4 regions of the Lacticaseibacillus huelsenbergensis genome follow, and region 4 is predicted to be linked to each of the others. Evidence: predicted binding sites of a transcription regulator. Region 4 holds the regulator's gene; each other region holds the start of a gene.
The links. The regulator CtsR, encoded in region 4, represses protease genes until heat stress. The targets are predictions, from matches to a motif close to TTGGTCAAAAAAGGTCAAANA.
Positions count from the first base shown of each region.

Region 1: the regulator CtsR is predicted to act here: its motif matches at 3,040-3,060, upstream of clpP (ATP-dependent Clp endopeptidase proteolytic subunit ClpP).
Region 2: the regulator CtsR is predicted to act here: its motif matches at 1,831-1,851, upstream of LHUE1_RS13995 (ATP-dependent Clp protease ATP-binding subunit).
Region 3: the regulator CtsR is predicted to act here: its motif matches at 3,630-3,650, upstream of clpB (ATP-dependent chaperone ClpB).

Region 1 covers NZ_CP120687.1:2,184,210-2,189,222, reverse strand. Annotated here, with positions in the region: gene gap (type I glyceraldehyde-3-phosphate dehydrogenase) at 1-276, opposite strand, end outside; gene LHUE1_RS10100 (sugar-binding transcriptional regulator) at 313-1,350, opposite strand; tRNA gene LHUE1_RS10095 (tRNA-Arg) at 1,909-1,980, opposite strand; gene clpP (ATP-dependent Clp endopeptidase proteolytic subunit ClpP) at 2,387-2,977, opposite strand; gene LHUE1_RS10085 (MarR family winged helix-turn-helix transcriptional regulator) at 3,095-3,550, opposite strand; gene whiA (DNA-binding protein WhiA) at 3,851-4,798, opposite strand; gene LHUE1_RS10075 (gluconeogenesis factor YvcK family protein) at 4,803-5,013, opposite strand, start outside.
Region 2 covers NZ_CP120687.1:3,017,522-3,022,534, forward strand. Annotated here, with positions in the region: gene ptsP (phosphoenolpyruvate--protein phosphotransferase) at 1-1,080, opposite strand, end outside; gene LHUE1_RS13985 (phosphocarrier protein HPr) at 1,080-1,346, opposite strand; gene LHUE1_RS13990 (hypothetical protein) at 1,489-1,680, opposite strand; gene LHUE1_RS13995 (ATP-dependent Clp protease ATP-binding subunit) at 1,900-4,128, shown strand; gene LHUE1_RS14000 (DUF1827 family protein) at 4,290-4,583, shown strand; gene LHUE1_RS14005 (peptide chain release factor 3) at 4,712-5,013, opposite strand, start outside.
Region 3 covers NZ_CP120687.1:2,615,527-2,620,539, forward strand. Annotated here, with positions in the region: gene LHUE1_RS12080 (acyltransferase family protein) at 1-1,194, shown strand, start outside; gene rnz (ribonuclease Z) at 1,391-2,350, shown strand; gene LHUE1_RS12090 (SDR family NAD(P)-dependent oxidoreductase) at 2,461-3,246, shown strand; gene LHUE1_RS12095 (LapA family protein) at 3,260-3,586, shown strand; gene clpB (ATP-dependent chaperone ClpB) at 3,712-5,013, shown strand, end outside.
Region 4 covers NZ_CP120687.1:702,490-707,502, forward strand. Annotated here, with positions in the region: gene LHUE1_RS03115 (ATP-dependent Clp protease ATP-binding subunit) at 1-2,322, opposite strand, end outside; gene LHUE1_RS03120 (CtsR family transcriptional regulator) at 2,361-2,828, opposite strand; tRNA gene LHUE1_RS03125 (tRNA-Pro) at 2,954-3,027, opposite strand; tRNA gene LHUE1_RS03130 (tRNA-Gly) at 3,032-3,103, opposite strand; tRNA gene LHUE1_RS03135 (tRNA-Arg) at 3,157-3,230, opposite strand; tRNA gene LHUE1_RS03140 (tRNA-Leu) at 3,241-3,326, opposite strand; tRNA gene LHUE1_RS03145 (tRNA-Gly) at 3,338-3,409, opposite strand; tRNA gene LHUE1_RS03150 (tRNA-Leu) at 3,479-3,561, opposite strand; tRNA gene LHUE1_RS03155 (tRNA-Lys) at 3,577-3,649, opposite strand; tRNA gene LHUE1_RS03160 (tRNA-Val) at 3,652-3,724, opposite strand; rRNA gene rrf (5S ribosomal RNA) at 3,733-3,849, opposite strand; rRNA gene LHUE1_RS03170 (23S ribosomal RNA) at 4,047-5,013, opposite strand, start outside.

The DNA of each region.
Region 1 (5,013 bases), 1.5 Mb from region 4:
GTTCTTAACCCAAGGAATGTTCTGGGCTTGCGGTTCTGCGTAGACGCGGTATTCTTTACCGTCAACGACAATACCGTTATCGGTTGCACTAACTTCACCAGGGAAAGTACCGTGAGTTGAATCATACTTAAGCAAGTGAGCCAGCATGGTTGGGCTGGTCAGATCGTTGATCGCAACAACCTGGATGTCATTGCTCTTTGCACCCAATTCGTAAATACGACGGAATGCCAAACGACCGATACGGCCAAAACCATTAATACCAATCTTAACAGTCATGCTAAAATTTCCTCCTTTAGGAAATAAGGTTTTATTCTAACGGGTTGCCCCAGTTAAAATCGAGTTTGTTGCACCGATGTCAGTTAACAGCCACGTTCGACTCGGTGCGTGTTGCATGTACGCCGCAATTGCTTTGGCTTTACTTTTACCCGCCGCAACTGCGAAGACATACGGTATATGATCAAGATCCGCAAGCTGTAATCCGATTTGCGGTATCTTGTAAACGACCTTGCCCTTGGCATCGTAGAAAACACCGAATGCCTCGGCAACGGCATGCTTGGCTTTCAACATGCTGATCGTATCAGGCGACATGCCACGGCGCTTAGCCATGACCAGCGCATCGCCCACACTATGAATTACGACCTGAGCTTTATCGATAAGGTTTAACACATCTCTTACCGATGGCTCTTTGATTAAGGATTCATAGGACTCCGAGCTTAGATTCTCAGGAACATATAAAGCCCGGTACTTGCTATCGGTTGCTTCTGCCATTGCAGCCGCAATCGAGTTGGCCTGAATGGTCACGGCTTCACCGAGACCACCCCGTGCAGGGACAAACGACAGTTCACGGCCCGCAGATAGCTGAAAAGTTAACTGCGTGGCTAAATGTGCCATCGTTGTGCCACCCATAACGGCAACCGTTAAATGCCCGGGTGGTAACAGTAACTGTAAGGTTGAATTTAACGTTTTGCCAAGTTCATCAAGAACCCGGCTACTCTGATCCGCATCCCCGGAAACAACCAGACAATGGTCAATGCCAAGATGCGTTGCCAGCCGCTTTTCGTCATCTTTGATTCCCAGCAACTGATTCATCAAATGATCAAGACCGTGAAAAGTTTCTAGCCCTTTTGCTGTCAACACCATGCCAGATTTCGAACTTTCTAAAAGTCCCTGTCCGCGCAAAAAATCTGTTTCTGTACGTAACGCGCGTTCTGAAATCTTCATCTGTTCGGCTAACGTTCGCCGACCAACCGGTGCCATCCAGTTAATAAATTGAAGGACCTGATAGCGTTTAGTGACGACGCCCATCAGATCAGGCGCGATCGCTTTGAGCCACGCAAGTTCAGTATGCATAAGGCACGTCCTTCTTTAATGGGTCATTTCACGTCCCTCCGAGTCGTTTGCCGACCCAGCAAGCTGAAAAAAATTAGGAACCCAACGTTTGCTGTTTTCCCTTACCAACAAAACCAATTGTAGCAGGGGTTCCGCTTTATCGCAAGTCTGTTGCCTAAATCGTCTCAAAGTAATCACAAAACCGGCTAAGTTTGAACATCTACTTCAAGAATGATTCAAACGTTCGGCATTTACCAGTTTCGGCAACCTCGCTGCGGCTTTTTGATATCAGGGGTTTCGGCTTGCTTCTAATGAAATTTTCATGCACTGTATTTCGGTCTATTTCAACAGCCTACACACAGCCAGTCATGGGTTCTTTCATCACTGCTTGTTCTGTTTTGAGCATTTTTCAAGCGAAACTGCTATTTGGTGAGGGAGCGATTTCATTTGGCGTTTTCTTAGCTTAAAAAGGGCTATGCTGATCAGCGACATTTGCGTCCTACAAACACATTATGGCAAACAAAAAGCCCGCCATAGCGGACTTTTCTATTTTCGGTATTTTCCATATGACTGGAATTCTGCGCAGCCCGGGAGTCGAACCCGGATTTCGAGAACCGGAATCTCACGTGCGATCCATTACACTAACCGCGCAAGTACCTAATTATATTACTCAATCAGGGGGCAATTTGCAAGTCTTTTTATGTAGAGCGTGAGCAGGAGCGCTTAGAAATCGGAGTGTAAGTGGCCTCAAGCCTAAATGGCTGGTCTTTGGCCATTTAGGCTTGAGGTCCTTACACGTAGATTTCTGCGACTGTGAGCGCGTTTTTGCGTCGGAGAACTTCAGTCACGGTCTGCACCATTGCGACCAAGGTCCTTACACGCAGGTTTCTGGCCCAGTGAGCGCGTTTCGGAACCGGATTGCCCCCAAACCTTATTTTTTCACTGCCTATACTGATTCATTCTCGGCGGTTATCCTCAAATTCCTTCTACCCGTCCTTCCACTCCCACGAAAAAAACACACCGCTAACCAAAGCGGTGTGCCAATTCGTTTAAACCTTTATTTTTGATTATTCTTATTAACCAGAATATCATCAATCAAGCCGTAATCCTTGGCTTCCTGAGCGCTCATATAGTGATCACGTTCAGTATCCTTCTTGATTTGCTCAACTGTCTGACCTGTTGCATCGGCCAGGATCTGGTTCATCTTTTTACGTGTCTTCAAAATTTCTTCGGCCGCAATTTCGATTTCGGTTTGCTGACCTTGGGCACCACCTGAAGGCTGATGGATTAAAATGGTCGAATTCGGCAAAGCAAAGCGTTTGCCTTTCGTGCCACCGGCTAACAGGACAGATGCCATGGATGCAGCCATCCCAATAGCAATGGTCTGAACATCGGACTTGATGAAGTTCATGGTATCAAGCATCGCCAAGCCGCTGGTGATCACACCACCGGGACTGTTGATGTAAAGGTAAATGTCCTTTTCAGAATCCTGTGCATCAAGAAAAAGTAACTGGGCGATGACCGAGTTTGCCATTTGATCGTTTACTTCACCGGACAACATGATGATCCGGTCTTTTAATAGACGTGAGTAAATGTCGTAAGCACGTTCGCCACGACTGGTTTGTTCAACGACGGTAGGTACTAGCATGTCCTAACCTCCTGAAAATCGTTTTTTAGCACTCTTTAAAGTACAGTGCTAAGTATACTGCTAAAGTCAAATAAGGTCAAAGATTTTAATCACAATCTTTGACCTTATAAAAATCGTTCAGACTTGTGGGTAGGCGTCGTCAGCGATAGCACTCAGATGCTCATCGACACGCGTTACCTCAGTCTTGATACGATCATATTCAGTTTGCGGCAAATTCATCAATTCCATGCAGGAGCCAACATGTTCAAAAATCTCGTCGCGAGCGTCCAAAGCCTTTTGCGTCAAGCTAACATCAACGCGACGTTCATCTTCGGTTGATCGTTTGCGGCTGATCCAGCCATCTTTTTCCAGACGCTTCATTAATGGTGTCAAAGTACCGCTGTCCAACTCAAGTGTTTGGCCCACCTGCTTAACCGACATCGTGCCGTGTTCATACAGCGACAGCAACGTAATGTACTGCGGATAAGTCAACTTAAATGGCGCCAATGCCTGAGCATAGAAATGATTATATTGTTTCTGTGCCTTGTAAATTGCAAAACAAAGTTGTTCATTTAATGTGATCGGTTTGACCATAGTGCTTCCTCCTAAAACCTAAGCAACAATTGTATCCCGCTGAACGTGACAATTACCACTTCATCTGGTAATAACATCACTGCAAATCCGAATGTAAACTGACTCATGTTTCTTGTCGTGGCACTCGTCAACCAGCGCACTGCCGGACAGTTTTTAGCGTCCTAAAAGTGGCAGCCGGGTCGTTCAAACGCCTACATCAAATAACTTGATGTCGGTTACATTGTACACGATTATCTTGAGGAAACAAAGGCATTATCTTATAAATATGACTTTTTGCTTATCTTGCAATTATCATAGCTGCTAGGCATCTTCCGGTTGCTGGTAACCCTCAGCAATCTGATTGAGTTTGCGCAACCGATGATTGACGCCTGACTTCGAAATTGTCCCACCCGGAACCATGGCACCCAACTCCTGCAACGAGACATCCGGATGGGCTAAGCGCAAAACGGCAATTTCGCGCAGTTTGGTTGGCAGATTATCCAACCCCACATGATCTTTAAGATAGTTGATATTCTCAATTTGTTTCTGGGCCGCATCAATGGTTTTGTTCATATTCGCCGTTTCGCAATTAACGAGGCGGTTCACCGAGTTACGCATATCGCGCACAATCCGGACATCTTCGAACTTAAGCATCGCATTCGTTGCCCCGATCACCTGCAGGAAATCCGCGATTTTTTCGGCTTCTTTTAAATAAACAATATAGCCGCTTCGGCGTTCGACGGTACGCGCATTCAGGTTGAAATGATTCATCATTTTCAAAATGCCGGCATTGTGATCGGCATATAATGAATAAATTTCCAGGTGATAGCGCGATGTTTCCGGATTATTCACCGATCCGCCGGCTAAAAAAGCGCCGCGCAAGTACGAACGCATCCGTTGTGGTTCTTCCAAAACCGTTGCTGGGACCGTCGTCGAAATCGCCATCGTTGTCGGATCCAAAATTGACAAATCCGACAGAATATCATTGACACCTTCCGTCAGGCGGACAATGTACTGATAATTTTTCTTGAGTTTCATTTTGCGATGAACGACCAAGTTGGCTTCATGCCGGTAAACCTGGCGAATCAAACTATAAATTCGCCGGGCAATGGCCGGGTTTTCAGTCTGAATGTTTAACACAAACCGATGGGCCATTAACGTCAGGCTGCCGTTCATCCGGATCAATGCCGACAGCTCTGCCTTCGCATGTTCAGGATGAACCTCGAGTTGGGTCAGTTCTTTTTTCACCATACTGGCAAAGCTTGCCATGCCCTCACCTCCGGATTTTTGCGCTCACTTGAAAAGCCAAATTCAAAATTTCCTTGGCCACCTTGTCGCCATCATGGAAAACGCCGCGATCACGCAACTTCAAAAAGTCTTCCGAAATCACGCGACAACCCATATCCCGCAAACCTTGATAATTATGCTTAACCGGCGTCAGAATTTCGTTGTACTTTTGGTGATCGAGATAATTCTCGGGGACC
Region 2 (5,013 bases), 780 kb from region 4:
ACGATAACCTAAGAATGGGTTTTGTTCTTGCGGTAATGGCAGGTACGGCAAATGCTTATCCCCGCCAATATCCATTGTCCGAACAACAACCGGCTTTGGATTCATGGTTTCAAGAACCTTCTTGTAGGCCTCGAACTGATCGTCTTCAGTCGGCAATTCGGAAGAATCCATGTAAAGGAATTCGGTACGATACAGGCCGATACCTTCAGCACCATTTGCCAGCACACCATCAAGATCCTTAGGGGTCCCGATGTTAGCCGCAACATCAAAATGCTTGCCATCAGCCGTCACGGATTTCGCCGTCTTCAGTTGCGCCCATTCAGCCTTTTGCTTGGCAAATGCTTCAGCAGCTTGCTTGAATTTGGCAACCTCATCCGTCGAAGGATCAATGACCACTTCACCAGTCAGACCGTCAACGGAAATCAATTGACCGTTTTGGGCCTTCTTGGTGACGTCATCGGTTCCGACAACAGCAGGAATTTCCAATGAACGCGCCATGATCGCGCTGTGAGCCGTCCGACCACCGATATCAGTGACGAAGGCCTTCACATACTTCTTGTTGAGCTGTGCCGTGTCAGAAGGGGTCAAATCGTGAGCCACGATAATGACTTCTTCATCAATCAACGCCGGATTCGGCAATGTACGACCCAACAAATGCGCCATAATGCGCTTTGTTACATCGCGAACATCGGCAGCACGTTCCTGCATATATGGATTATCAGTCATGCCTTCAAAGGTCTGAATGAAGAATTCGGAAACTTCCTTCACAGCTTGTTCGGCATTTACTTTTTCGTCCTTGATCTTGGATTCGATCTGACCGGTAAAGTCAGGATCAGCCAAAATCATCATATGGGCATCAAAAACTTGAGCCTCTTCTTCGCCAAGCGATTCAGCGGCCTTTGCACGGATAACCTTTAACTCATCATTACTTTGATCAAGTGCCTGCTTCAGCCGATTGATTTCCTTTGAAGGATCATCAACCGTTTTTTTGTCAAATGATAAATCAGGTTGAACCAGTAAATAGGCCTTCGCTGTGGCGATCCCATCACTAGCAGCGATTCCCTTCAAATGTTCAGCCATTATTCAGCCAAGCCTTCTTTTTTCATAGTATCGGTAATAGCAGCAATTGCGTCTGCTTCGTCGGCACCTTCAGCAGAAATGGTAACATCGGCGCCTTGGCCAACACCCAAACTCATAACACCCATAATGGACTTGAGGTTAACGCTCTTACCTTTATATTCCAAGTTGATGTCTGAGTTGAACTTGCTGGCTGCTTGTACCAACAAGGTTGCCGGACGTGCGTGGATCCCGGTTTCTGCAATAATGTTAAATTCACGTTTTTCCATGACTGATCTGCTCCTTCATATTAACTAGATTTCTAGTGTTTTTCCGAATAGTTTATAGGCACACTAACACCTAAAACAATTCATGTAAACCTTACCATTTTTTGTAGCTTGCCACAAGCGTCACATGAGATTTGACGCTTATTTAGCGGGAATCAACTGACCGGTAATGGTATTCGATGACACCATCGCGTTTGGCCGTCCCCACAATTTCTTCACGATCGGGATAATTTGTCCATGCCGCCCGAAACGCCATGAATGTTTCGGGCGTCACCGTGATCTTGTCACGCTGACCAGTCTTTAACTCATCCATTAAAGCGACATAATCCTGAGTCATCTATTTGCCTCACCTCACTCCATAAGGTTAGCATAAAAGTAGGCATTGAAAAAGCGCTAATGCCTGATATCACTGAAATATTTGGAACTTTTTAGCACTCTTGTGTGTCGAGTGCTTGCATTCTCAACATAAGGGTGTATACTATTGCCATAGGTCAAGAAAGGTCAAACCTTTTTCGACTATATGTGGCACCTAATTAGACAGGAAGGTTGTGACAAAATGTTATGTGAAAACTGTCATAAGAATCCAGCCACTATTCATCTTTCAACCGTTGTTAACGGAACGCGGCAGGAGATCAATCTCTGCCAAAACTGTTATCAATTACTCAAGAAACAAGCAGGAGGAAATATGAATCCAACAAATGCTACTGATCCGTTTGGGTTCGGGAGCTTAGATGATATCTTCCGTGCGATGAATCAGGGAATGGCTCGGCCGCAACAGCCTAACGCGCAGATCCCGCCTACTCAGGCAGGACGCGGCGGCAATGGTAACAACGGCCGCAATGGCAATGGTGGTAAGGGATTACTGGGTCAATTCGGTGTTGATCTGACCGAACAGGCACGCAAAGGCCAAATTGATCCGGTCATCGGCCGCGACAAAGAAATCTCGCGGGTGATCGAAATCCTGAATCGCCGGACGAAGAATAATCCGGTTCTGATCGGTGAAGCCGGTGTCGGTAAAACCGCTGTCGTCGAAGGCTTGGCTTTGAAGATTGCCAATGGCGACGTACCGGCAAAGCTACAGGATCGTCACGTCATTCGTCTCGATGTCGTTTCCCTTGTTCAAGGAACGGGTATTCGTGGTCAATTCGAGCAGCGGATGCAACAATTGATCGATGAACTCAAACAAAATAAAAACATTATCCTATTTATTGATGAAATTCACGAAATTGTCGGTGCCGGCAACGCTGAAGGCGGCATGGATGCAGGCAACGTTTTGAAACCTGCCCTCGCTCGTGGCGAATTGCAACTGGTTGGTGCAACCACCAGCGACGAGTATCGGCAAATTGAAAAAGATTCCGCGCTTGCTCGGCGACTCCAGCCCGTCATGGTTGAAGAACCAAGCGTTGACGAAACCATTAAAATTCTGAAAGGCTTGCAGCCGCGTTATCAAGACTTCCATCACGTTAAGTACACGGAAGCCGCGATTGAAGCCGCAGCTACACTCAGTAACCGCTACATTCAGGATCGCTTTTTGCCTGACAAGGCCATTGACCTGTTGGATGAAGCCGGTTCTCGCAAGAATCTGACGATTGCAACCGTTGATCCTGAAACAATCAAAGCCAAGATTGCGGATGCCGAGAAACAAAAGCAGGCAGCACTGAAACAGGAAGATTACGAAAAAGCCGCCTTCTATCGCGATCAAGTCACGAAATTAGAAGACATGGCCAAGAAACAATCAAATCTACCTGAAAATGAAGTGCCAACCGTCACCGAAAAGGACATGGAAAAGATTGTCGAAGAAAAGACCAACATTCCTGTCGGTGAACTGAAAGCACAAGAACAGGCACAGTTGAAGAACCTTGCCAGCGATCTTGAAAAACACGTCATCGGTCAAAACGAGGCGGTTGACAAGGTTGCGCGGGCCATTCGCCGTAACCGTATTGGCTTCAATAAGACCGGCCGGCCAATCGGTTCCTTCCTCTTCGTTGGGCCTACCGGTGTTGGTAAAACCGAGCTGGCCAAGCAGCTTGCCAAAGAACTGTTCGGTTCGGAAGATGCCATGATTCGGTTTGACATGTCGGAGTACATGGAGAAATTCAGCGTCTCCAAACTGATCGGGTCACCGCCAGGCTATGTTGGCTACGAGGAAGCCGGCCAGTTAACTGAAAAAGTTCGGCGGAATCCTTATAGTCTGATTTTGTTAGATGAAATTGAAAAAGCCCATCCCGATGTCATGAACATGTTCCTGCAGATTCTGGATGATGGCCGATTGACAGATTCTCAAGGTCGTACCGTTTCCTTCAAGGATACCATCATCATCATGACGTCAAACGCCGGATCAACCGATGCCGAAGCTAATGTTGGTTTTGGTGCAACCTTGAGTGGCAAGACGCACAGCGTTCTGGATCAGCTTGGCAATTACTTCAAGCCGGAATTCCTCAACCGGTTCGATGATATTGTTGAATTCAAGCCACTTTCTAAAGATGACTTGTTGAAGATCGTTTCCTTGATGATTACTGACACCAACAATAATCTCAAGAGTCAGGGTCTGACGATTCATGTCACCGATCCGGTCAAAGAGAAGCTGGTCAGTCTGGGTTACAATCCATCCATGGGTGCGCGGCCATTACGCCGGGTAATCCAGGAACAGATTGAAGATCGGGTAGCTGACTTCTATCTGGATCATCCGGATGCCAAGGAACTTGAAGCACGCATCAGCAATGGTGAAATTACGGTTGGCGAACCTGCGAAAGCCGAAACGCCTTCAAAAACCAGTAAAAAGTAACAACCCGCAAACATCACCCGATCATAACGATCAGGATGATTGATGCAAAGACAGAAAGCCCGTGGACAAAATGTTCGCGGGCTTTCGATTGTACATAATATTATTTTTCCTTAAATTGTTTTATAATAAAACCAGTAGGAAGAGAAATGGAGGGCCTGACCATGCGACTAATTAATGTCACCAACAGCTTTAGAAATTTGGTAAGCCAGCAACTAAGCGGCACTGATGCCCGACTTGTCAAAGTCTTTTCACTCGGTCAAACCACCGTTGTTTATACAGAAGCGCCTTCACACATCGAGATACTGTTCACCAACGAACGCCGCAACATTCAACGTGAGGAAATTGCCTTCACGCTTGACCGGCTGCTCAAAAAGTCCATTGACGAGGTTTCGCCAATCATGGGCCACCATTTAGCCGAGGTAACGGTGCCTAAGCTAGAACGTCAGGCTGAATAAAAGAGAGTTTTTGTTCATTCGTTAGGCGATCAAACGATGCATCGTCATGGTTCTCGTGTATAAGCGAAAAGGCACCTCAAAATCCGGCAACAAAAAAACGGCCAACAGCCGTTTTTTTGTTGCCAAGATTAAAGCTTAGCCGTCAATTTCACATCCGGATACTTGTCCGCAAACCACCGCTCGGCGTATTGGTTTTCAAACAAGAACAACGGATCACCGTGAATGTCTTGCACGAGCAAGTTCCGCGAACTGCTCATCTTTTCGTCCATTTGATCCGGATCAATCCAGCGGGCAATACGCGAGCCGATCGGGGTCATCACAACCTCGGAGTGGTATTCATGCAACATCCGGAACTGGAAAACTTCAAACTGCAATTGACCGACCGCACCGAGAATGTAGTCATTTGTATGGTAAGTCTTATAAAGTTGGA
Region 3 (5,013 bases), 1.2 Mb from region 4:
GTTGACGCCCAAAGCAGCTTTCTTTATGAAGGCGGCATGGTGCTGTTCTCCATTTTGACGACGATTCTGGTTGCGGTTGTTGCCCATCCGGCGGCGCATTTTGATCGCCTGCTGAGTAATCCATTGTTTAGCTATATCGGTAGTCGCAGTTATGGCTTGTACCTTTACCAATTTCCAGTCATGATTTTCTGGGAGAATCGTTTCCGCAACATTGCCGATCATCCGGTTTTGTATCCGGTGATTGAAGTCGTCTTAATCGTGGCGATCTCCGAGGCTTCGTATCGGTGGATTGAGCAGCCAGCGGCGCATTTTGACTATCATAAAACCTGGGCGTTTATCAAGGGGTTGGCCGATCCGAAGAAACGTATGGGCAAGGCGCGTTGGATCAGCTATGCAGCGTTGGTCATTCTGGCGATTGGCAGTGTTGGTTTAGCCAAGGCACCATCAGCTAAGGCGGTTGGCGACGACTCGCCGCTGGCCAAACAACTTAAGAAACGCGCGGAATCGCCTAAGGAAAAGGCCAAGCGTCTGGAAGCCATGCGTTCTAGCTTAGCCGAAGAGCGTAAAGAAGCCAAAAATAAAACTGAACAAAAATCGCGATCCCGTGCACAGGAGTCGAAGTATGCTTCGCAAGCCAAGGCCCATCCGGTTAACCAAGAGTATGAACAATATGGCTTAACCCAAATCGAATTGCAACGGGCCCAGGATCTGGGATTAACCGCGATTGGCGACTCAGTCATGCTTGACGGACAAGAGGGCCTACAGAAGATTTTCCCTAAAGCAGTGATTGATGCGGCTGTATCTCGGCAAATGATCAATAGTATTGATCTGGTTCGCAGTTATGCGGAAAAAGGCGTGTTAGCGAACGTTGTGTTAATCGGTTTAGGCACCAACGGCCCATTTTCCGACGAACAGCTTGCTCAGATGATGCAGGCGATTGGTCCGGATCGGCAAGTCTTCTGGATTAATGTGCGGGTGCCAACGCGGGCATGGCAAAATGATGTCAATGGCAGGTTGGACGCTGCGCAAAAGCAATATAAGAATCTGACGGTGATTGACTGGTTCCGTAAATCTGATGGACATCCTGATTGGTTCTACAAGGATATGGTGCACATGAATCCAACAGGTAACCCGCAGTATGCGGCGTTTATTGCCAAGACCATTTTGGATAAAACCAAACAGTCAGCTGATTAACATTTTATTGAAGCTGGCGTCAACTAAACTGAGTTCCGGTAAGAGGTTGGAAAGCCAATCGTTCTTATCGGAACTTTCTTTTGCCTGTGCGCCGCTTTGCCAAAGCTAAGCAGCGTTATCCGCGATCAAACAAGGATAATTCTGCAGGACTTGTGGTAGACTACAAAGTGAAGTTTGACAGAATAGGAAGTATGGTATGGAAATTCAATTTTTGGGTACAGGCGCCGGTTCGCCTTCCAAAGTTCGCAATGTCAGCAGTCTGGCTTTAAAGCTGCTTGACGAACGCAATGAGGTTTGGCTATTTGATGTTGGCGAAGGCACCCAGCATCAGATTCTGCAGACCACGATTAAACCGCGAAAGATTGCCAAGGTGTTCATCACCCATTTGCATGGCGACCACATTTTCGGGTTACCGGGGTTTTTGGCGAGTCGCGCTAACCAAGGCGGCACTGATCCGCTCACGATTTACGGGCCGCCTGGCATTGAGGATTTTGTTAGAACCAGTCTGAAGGTTTCCCAGAGTCATTTGAGTTATGCCTTAAAGTTTGTGTTGCTGCGGCATCCGGGAACGGTTTTTGAAGATCAGACCTTTAAAGTCAGTTTCGACCGACTTGACCATCGCATCACCAGTTTTGGGTTTCGGGTTGAGGAAAAGCCACATCCGGGTGAGTTGCTGATTGATAAGGTCCGGGCCTCTAAAATTCCGTCTGGACCGGTTTATGCCGAGTTAAAGGCAGGTAAACAGGTGACGTTGCCCGATGGCCGGACGTTTGACGGTAATGATTTTATCGGGCCAGCACAACCGGGCCGGATTGTGACTATTTTTGGCGACACCAGAAAATGCAGTCGCGCGTTGCCACTAGCAGCTGGTGCAGATGTTCTGGTTCACGAGAGTACTTTTGGCCCGGACGAAAGCCAGTTAGCCAAACAGTACTATCATTCAACCAATATTCAGGCTGCCGAGTTAGCCAAGCGCGCCGGTGTCGGCAAGTTGTTGCTGAATCACATTTCTGCGCGGTATCTTGGCCCCGGCGTTGCGATGTTAGAAAAAAGTGCCCAGCGTATTTTTCCCAATACCCACGTGGTGAAGGATTTTGAAGAAGTTAATATTCCGTTTGCCAGTCCCCAGTTGACGTCGGCGGGATCCGTTCAATAACCGGTTTTGTCAGCAAGCGACAATGGTGATTGGCTGAAAAGCAGTGCAAGCTTGAAGTGACAGTGGCTTAAGCGTGATTGGAACAGCAAAGCGTACAAGGAGGGAGCAGCATCGTGAAACAACACCTAACAGTAGTTATTTCTGGCGGATCAGCCGGATTGGGTAAAGCAATTGGGTTGGAAGCCGCCAAAAAAGGGGCAACGGTGGTTTTCCTAGCCCGTAGACGTGACAAGTTGCGTCAGGCTCAAGCAGAGGCAAGTTCACTTTCTGGTCGGCCAGCGTTTGCTTTTCCGGTTGATGTGGCTGATCCTGTCGCTATTGAAGCCGTCGTTGAGCGCATTCATGCCACCGTCGGATCTGTCGATGTGTTAGTCAACGCAGCCGGTTTTGGTCATTTTGAGAATGCATTTGACACGGATATGCACTTGGTTGAACGCATGTTTCGCGTGAATGTTTTGGGAACCATGTACTTAACCAAGCTGCTGGGACGCGACATGGCGATTCGTGGTCAGGGACACATCATCAATGTCTCATCGATGGCTGGTAAAATTGCCACACCCAAGTCAGCTATTTATTCGGCGACAAAGTTTGCAGTGGTGGGTTATAGTAACGGACTGCGACTGGAATTGAAGCCATTTGGGGTCAATGTGACAACCGTTAACCCGGGACCGATTGCAACCGACTTCTTCAAATCGGCCGGCGCATTGGACTACTTGGCCAGCGTTTCTTGGCTGGTATTGGATCCCGATAAACTGGCGCGGCGAATTGTTGCAACATTTAACCATCCGGTACGGGAAATCAATACACCTCGGTTGATGAATCTGGGTGCTGACCTGTATACTTTATTTCCACATATCGGCGATTGGTTAGCAGGCGGTTTGCTGAACAAAAAATAAAGGGGTGGCTTGAATGAAGGGTCAACAGCGATTTATTATCGGATTGGTACTTGCATTAATTTTAATTATTTTTGCGTTGCTAAATGGTCAAGGCGTTTCGGTTAACTTTTTTGGGATTCAGTTGGAGTGGCCATTGATCGTGATCATTGCGGTTTCTGTGTTAATCGGCGCGGTGGTCACTTGGCTCATTTCAACCAGTGCCGTTGCCAATGCCAAAAAACAGATTCGTGAATTGCAGCAGCGCATCACTGAATTGACGAAGGCAAACAAAGCCGAAAAGCCAGCACCTAAACCGGTTCAGGCACCTAAGGAAGAGCCAGTTGATTCAACGAAAAAATAACGACAAAACGCGGATGATGCGATTCGCGTTTTTTATTCGATAATGTTTGACCTTTACTGACCAATATCGTAAAGTGGATTTGAAAACAATAAACAGTTAATGAACGGTTATGGAGGGATACGTGGATGAATCCAGATAATTTTACCCAAGCAGTTGCCGAGGCTTTAGGCGCTGCGCAGCAAATTGCCCAAGTGCGGCATCATCAAGAAATTGACATTCCGCATGTCATGAAAAGTCTAGTCCAACCTAATCAGTTGGCTGAGCAGATTTATCGTGAAGCCGGCGTGAATGTTCAAGGACTGAATGCAGCCATTGATGCGGCCCTTGAAGCTGAGCCAGTCGTGGAAGGCGCCAGTACTTATGGCCAGAGTATGTCCCAAAACCTGGCCCAATTACTGACAGACGCCAACACCGTTAAAGATGAGTTCGGTGACACTTACATTTCAACCGAGGCACTGTTACTTGCGCTTTATCAGCAACGCTATAACACGATTACCCAGTACTTACTCAACGATGCTAAAGTCGATGCCAAAAAGTTGCGTCAGGTGATCGATAAGATCCGTGGCGGGGAAAAAGTGACTAGCAAGAATGCCGAAGCCAACTACAAGAGTCTGGAGAAATACGGTACTGACCTCGTCAAAGAGGCTCGTAGCGGAAAAATGGACCCGATCATCGGTAGGGATGAGGAAATCCGCGATGTGATCCGAATCCTGAGTCGTAAAACCAAGAACAATCCGGTTTTGATTGGCGAACCGGGGGTCGGGAAAACCGCGATCGTTGAGGGCTTGGCCCAACGGATTGTTAAAAACGATGTGCCGGACAATTTAAAAAATAAAACGATTATTTCCTTGGATATGGGCAGTCTGGTAGCAGGTGCCAAATACCGTGGGGAATTCGAAGAACGGTTAAAGTCGGTTTTGAAAGAAGTCAAAAAAAGTGAAGGTCAAATCATTCTTTTTATTGACGAAATTCATAACATTGTCGGTGCCGGTCGCGCTGAGGGTTCCATGGATGCTGGCAACTTGCTTAAGCCGATGCTGGCGCGTGGTGAGTTGCATCTGATCGGGGCTACAACGCTTGATGAGTATCGCGAAAACATTGAAAAAGACAAAGCCTTGGAGCGGCGTTTTCAGCGGGTTCTGGTACAGGAACCAAGCGTCGAAGACACGATCAGCATTCTGCGCGGCTTGAAGGAACGATTTGAAATTTTCCACAAGGTACGAATTCATGACTCGGCGCTCGTGGCAGCCGCAACCTTGTCGAACCGGTATATCACGGATCGGTTCTTACCGGATAAGGCGATCGATTTAGTCGACGAAGCGTGCGCAACGATCAATGTCGAAATGAACTCCCGCCCAACCGAACTGGACGTTGCTGAACGCAAACAGATGCAATTGGAAATCGAACAGCAGGCGTTGAAGAATGAA
Region 4 (5,013 bases):
ACGTGCACCGTATTCAGGATCGAATCCGGCAGCCGCGATGGCATCAATGCCTGCTGGCGTAATTTTGACATCGATTCCCTGATCCTTAATGCGACTGAGCACGGTCTTGGTCATGATCTTGACGATCTCATGCAGTTCTTCCTTGTTCAGGCTGTGGAAGACAACCGTTTCATCAATTCGGTTCAGGAATTCAGGACGGAAACTCTTCTTCAATTCATCTAACATCCGACTCTTCATGGCTTTGAAGTCTGCGGTTGGATCTTTGGCGCCAAACCCAACCGTTTTATCGTCGCGAATGGCAGTTGCCCCGATGTTACTGGTCATGATCAAAATCGTATTACGGAAATCAACCCGACGACCCTTTGCATCGGTCAAGTAACCATCATCTAAGACTTGGAGCAAAATGTTGAAGACATCCGGATGCGCCTTTTCGACTTCATCCAGCAGCACAACGGAATATGGCTTGTTGCGAACCTTTTCCGTCAACTGGCCGCCTTCATCGTAACCGACATAACCTGGTGCCGCGCCAATCAGACGACTGGTGCTGAATTTCTCCATGTATTCGGACATATCAACCCGAATCATGGCATCCTCTGATCCAAACATCGCTTCAGCTAGGGCCTTCGCCAGCTCGGTTTTCCCGACACCGGTTGGCCCAAGGAACATGAAGGAACCAATTGGGCGGGTAGGATCTTTCAATCCAGAACGTGCCCGGCGGATGGCCCGTGCAACTGCGGAAACAGCTTCATCCTGACCAACAACCCGTTGATGGAGAATCTTCTCCAGGTTGACCAAACGTTCGGATTCCTTCTTTTGCAACTGGGTAACCGGCACACCGGTCCATTGTGACACAACTTCTGCTACATCGGCGCCTGTCACTTTGATATCGGTTCGAACGCCACTTTCGTTCACGGGTTCCGGCGTATCGGCAAGTTTGGCCTTAACGTCCGCCTCTTTGGTGCGAATGGTAGCCGCTGTTTCGAAGTCTTGATGATCAATCGCGTCTTCTTTGTCCGCGACTAACTTGGCCAGCTCGTCCTGAAGCTTGTCGGATTTGGTCTCGACATTAGCTTTATCTAATCGTACCTTGGCAGCACTTTCGTCAACTAAGTCGATCGCCTTGTCAGGCAGGAAGCGCGTTGTAATGTAACGTGAGGACAAAACAACTGCTTCATGCAAAGCTTCATCAGTAATCGTGACGCCATGATGCGCCTCATACCGTGGACGCAGCCCTTTCAAAATCTGTTCTGCTTCTTCTTCCGTTGGTTCATCGACTTGGATGGTCGCAAACCGCCGTTCCAAAGCAGCATCTTTTTCAATATACTTTTGATATTCGTCTAAGGTTGTTGCCCCGATCAACTGCAACTCGCCACGAGCTAAGGCCGGCTTGAGAATGTTGGAAGCGTCAATGGCACCTTCAGCACCCCCCGCACCGATTAGCGTATGCAATTCATCAATGAACAAAATGACATTGCCATCTTTATAAATCTCATCAATGATTTTCTTCAGGCGATCTTCAAATTCACCACGATACTTCGTGCCAGCAACCAGTGAGCCCATATCCAGCATCATCAGTCGCTTATTCAGCATGTCATCCGGGACTTTGCCAGCGACAATCTTTTCGGCAAAGCCTTCCGCAATCGCGGTTTTCCCGACACCTGGCTCACCAATCAACACTGGGTTGTTCTTGGTGCGCCGAGCCAGAATCTGAATCAGACGCCGAACTTCCTTTTCGCGGCCGACCACCGGATCCATCCGGTTTTCCCGCGCCATTTGGGTTAAATCGCGCGCAAGGCCATCAAGTGTCGGGGTCCCTTGACTATCTTGGCGCGCACCGCCACGCGCCATTGGCCGGCGTTTGGCAGCGGTGTCCGCAATGCCCATTTTCTTAAACACCATTTGTCGTGTCTTCGAAAGACTGAGGCCCAGATTCTGGAGAATCCGCGCGGCTAGAATATCGTCTTCACGAAGCAACCCCAGCAGAATATGCTCGGTGCCGATCTTCAAAGCACCTAAGCGCTTTGCTTCGTCGCCGGCAAACGCCAGAATTTCCTTACCCTTTGGTGAATAAGGCAAATAACTATCGCTAGCTTGACCGGCGGCATCAACAGTTCCATACCCTGTGAAGCGCTCGATCTCGTCATGGACATCATTCTCTGTGACCCCTAACTGACGCAGCGTCTTACCAGCGATTCCATCTTTTTCCATAACCAACGCCATAAGCAAATGTTCAGTGCCTACAGCATGATGATGGAAATACTTCGCTTGTTCCTGGGCTAAAAGCAAAACATTTTTAGCACTAGGGGTAAATAAGTTGTCCATAAGCACGCTCCTTTTTAGAAAACTAATTATAAACTGTTCTATCTTTCATACCGCAAACGATCCAAAAATGCAAGGAACATGCGCGACCGTAAATGCTCTTCTGTCCCTTGATCAAGAATGCCCAAAGTCTCATGATTCATGACCGCCAACAACAAATTACCTGATTGCTGGGAAATAAGGCCATTGTCAAACAGTTCCTGAATCAAATCACGTGCATCGCGTAACCGCAAGCGCTTGGGAATGTGCTGCCGCATGATTTGAATGAAATCCTGATCATCTGTCAATTTGACCTTCACGATGCGAATGTAGCCCCCGCCACCACGTTTACTCTCAACAATGTAGCCGCGAGCCGGTGTAAACCGGGTCTTAATGACATAATTGATTTGCGAAGGAACGCAATTAAAACGACGCGCAATCTCGGCTCGCCGTATTTCAACGGCGGCCTCCTGTGCCAGTATCGTTTTTAGATAAGCCTCAATAATGTCCGAAATATTCTCACGCTGCATGTCGTTCAATCCTTTTTGACTTTGACCAATCTTGACTATTACACATTATACTGGCATTGGTCAGTTTATACAAATTTCTGCATTTGAAAACGAAAAAAGGACCACGATTTTTCGTGATCCAAGAATCGGGAAGACAAGATTCGAACTTGCGACCCCTACGTCCCGAACGTAGTGCTCTACCAAGCTGAGCTACTTCCCGGTAAAGCGGAAGACGGGATTCGAACCCGCGACCCCCACCATGGCAAGGTGATGTTCTACCACTGAACTACTTCCGCATACCGCATATTAAATTGATCGGCGCCAGCTTAGCTTCATAGGCGATCGACGATGCACCCAGTAGGAGTCGAACCTACAACCTTCTGATTCGTAGTCAGACACTCTATCCAGTTGCGCTATGGGTGCTTCAACAAAATGCCGAGGACCGGGATCGAACCGGTACGGTCATCACTGACCGCAGGATTTTAAGTCCTGTGCGTCTGCCAATTCCGCCACCCCGGCATAAAGTGAAAAGCGGAAGACGGGATTCGAACCCGCGACCCCCACCATGGCAAGGTGATGTTCTACCACTGAACTACTTCCGCATATCAAACCTATTCAATTATGACCGAGGAGCGGCCTTCAAAGACCCGAGCATTCCGTTCAAGATACGATGCGGGTGAAGGGACTCGAACCCCCACGGTCAAAAACCACTAGAACCTAAATCTAGCGCGTCTGCCAGTTCCGCCACACCCGCAAAAGGTGGGTTAAATGAGCCGTGACAGGCTCGAACTGTCGACCCACTGATTAAAAGTCAGTTGCTCTACCAACTGAGCTAACGGCTCAATGGAGGATACAGGGCTCGAACCTGTGACCCTCTGCTTGTAAGGCAGACGCTCTCCCAACTGAGCTAATCCTCCATATGTAAGCGTGGCAGCTTCCTACCCTCGCAGGCAGTTTCCCACCAACTACTCTCGGCGTGAAGAAGCTTAACTTCTGTGTTCGGCATGGGAACAGGTGTATCCTTCTTGCTATCGCCACCACACTTATGAGAACTTTGCGCTCTCAAAACTGGCTATCATTGTTGTTTTTGTGTTGTCGGGAACCAGTGTATTTCATCGAAACGCGTTCGCAGTCGCAGAAACCTCCACATAAGGACCCTGAGTCCATTGGCCAAAACCCGGCCAACGAACTCAGGCCCGCTTATGCTCCGGTTTCTAAGCGCTCCTGCTCACGCTCTACTTGGTTAAGTCCTCGACCGATTAGTACTGGTCCGCTCCATGCATCGCTGCACTTCCACTTCCAGCCTATCTACCTGATCATCTCTCAGGGGTCTTACTTCCATATAGGAATGGGAAATCTCATCTCGAGGGGGGCTTCACACTTAGATGCTTTCAGCGTTTATCCCTTCCGTTCATAGCTACCCAGCGATGCGCCTGGCGGCACAACTGGTACACCAGCGGAACGTCCATCCCGGTCCTCTCGTACTAAGGACAGCTCCTCTCAAATTTCCTGCGCCCGCGACGGATAGGGACCGAACTGTCTCACGACGTTCTGAACCCAGCTCGCGTACCGCTTTAATGGGCGAACAGCCCAACCCTTGGGACCGACTACAGCCCCAGGATGCGATGAGCCGACATCGAGGTGCCAAACCTCCCCGTCGATGTGGACTCTTGGGGGAGATAAGCCTGTTATCCCCAGGGTAGCTTTTATCCGTTGAGCGATGGCCCTTCCATACGGAACCACCGGATCACTAAGCCCGACTTTCGTCCCTGCTCGACTTGTCAGTCTCGCAGTCAAGCTCCCTTCTACCTTTACACTCTGCGAATGATTTCCAACCATTCTGAGGGAACCTTTGGGCGCCTCCGTTACATTTTAGGAGGCGACCGCCCCAGTCAAACTGCCTACCTGACACTGTCTCCCGCCACGATTAGTGGCGCGGGTTAGAGTGTTCATACAGCTAGGGTAGTATCCCACCAACGCCTCCATCGAAACTAGCGTTCCGATCTCTACGGCTCCTACCTATCCTGTACAAGCGGTACCAACACTCAATATCAAGCTACAGTAAAGCTCCATGGGGTCTTTCCGTCCTGTCGCGGGTAACCCGCATCTTCACGGGTACTATAATTTCACCGAGTCTCTCGTTGAGACAGTGCCCAAATCATTACGCCTTTCGTGCGGGTCGGAACTTACCCGACAAGGAATTTCG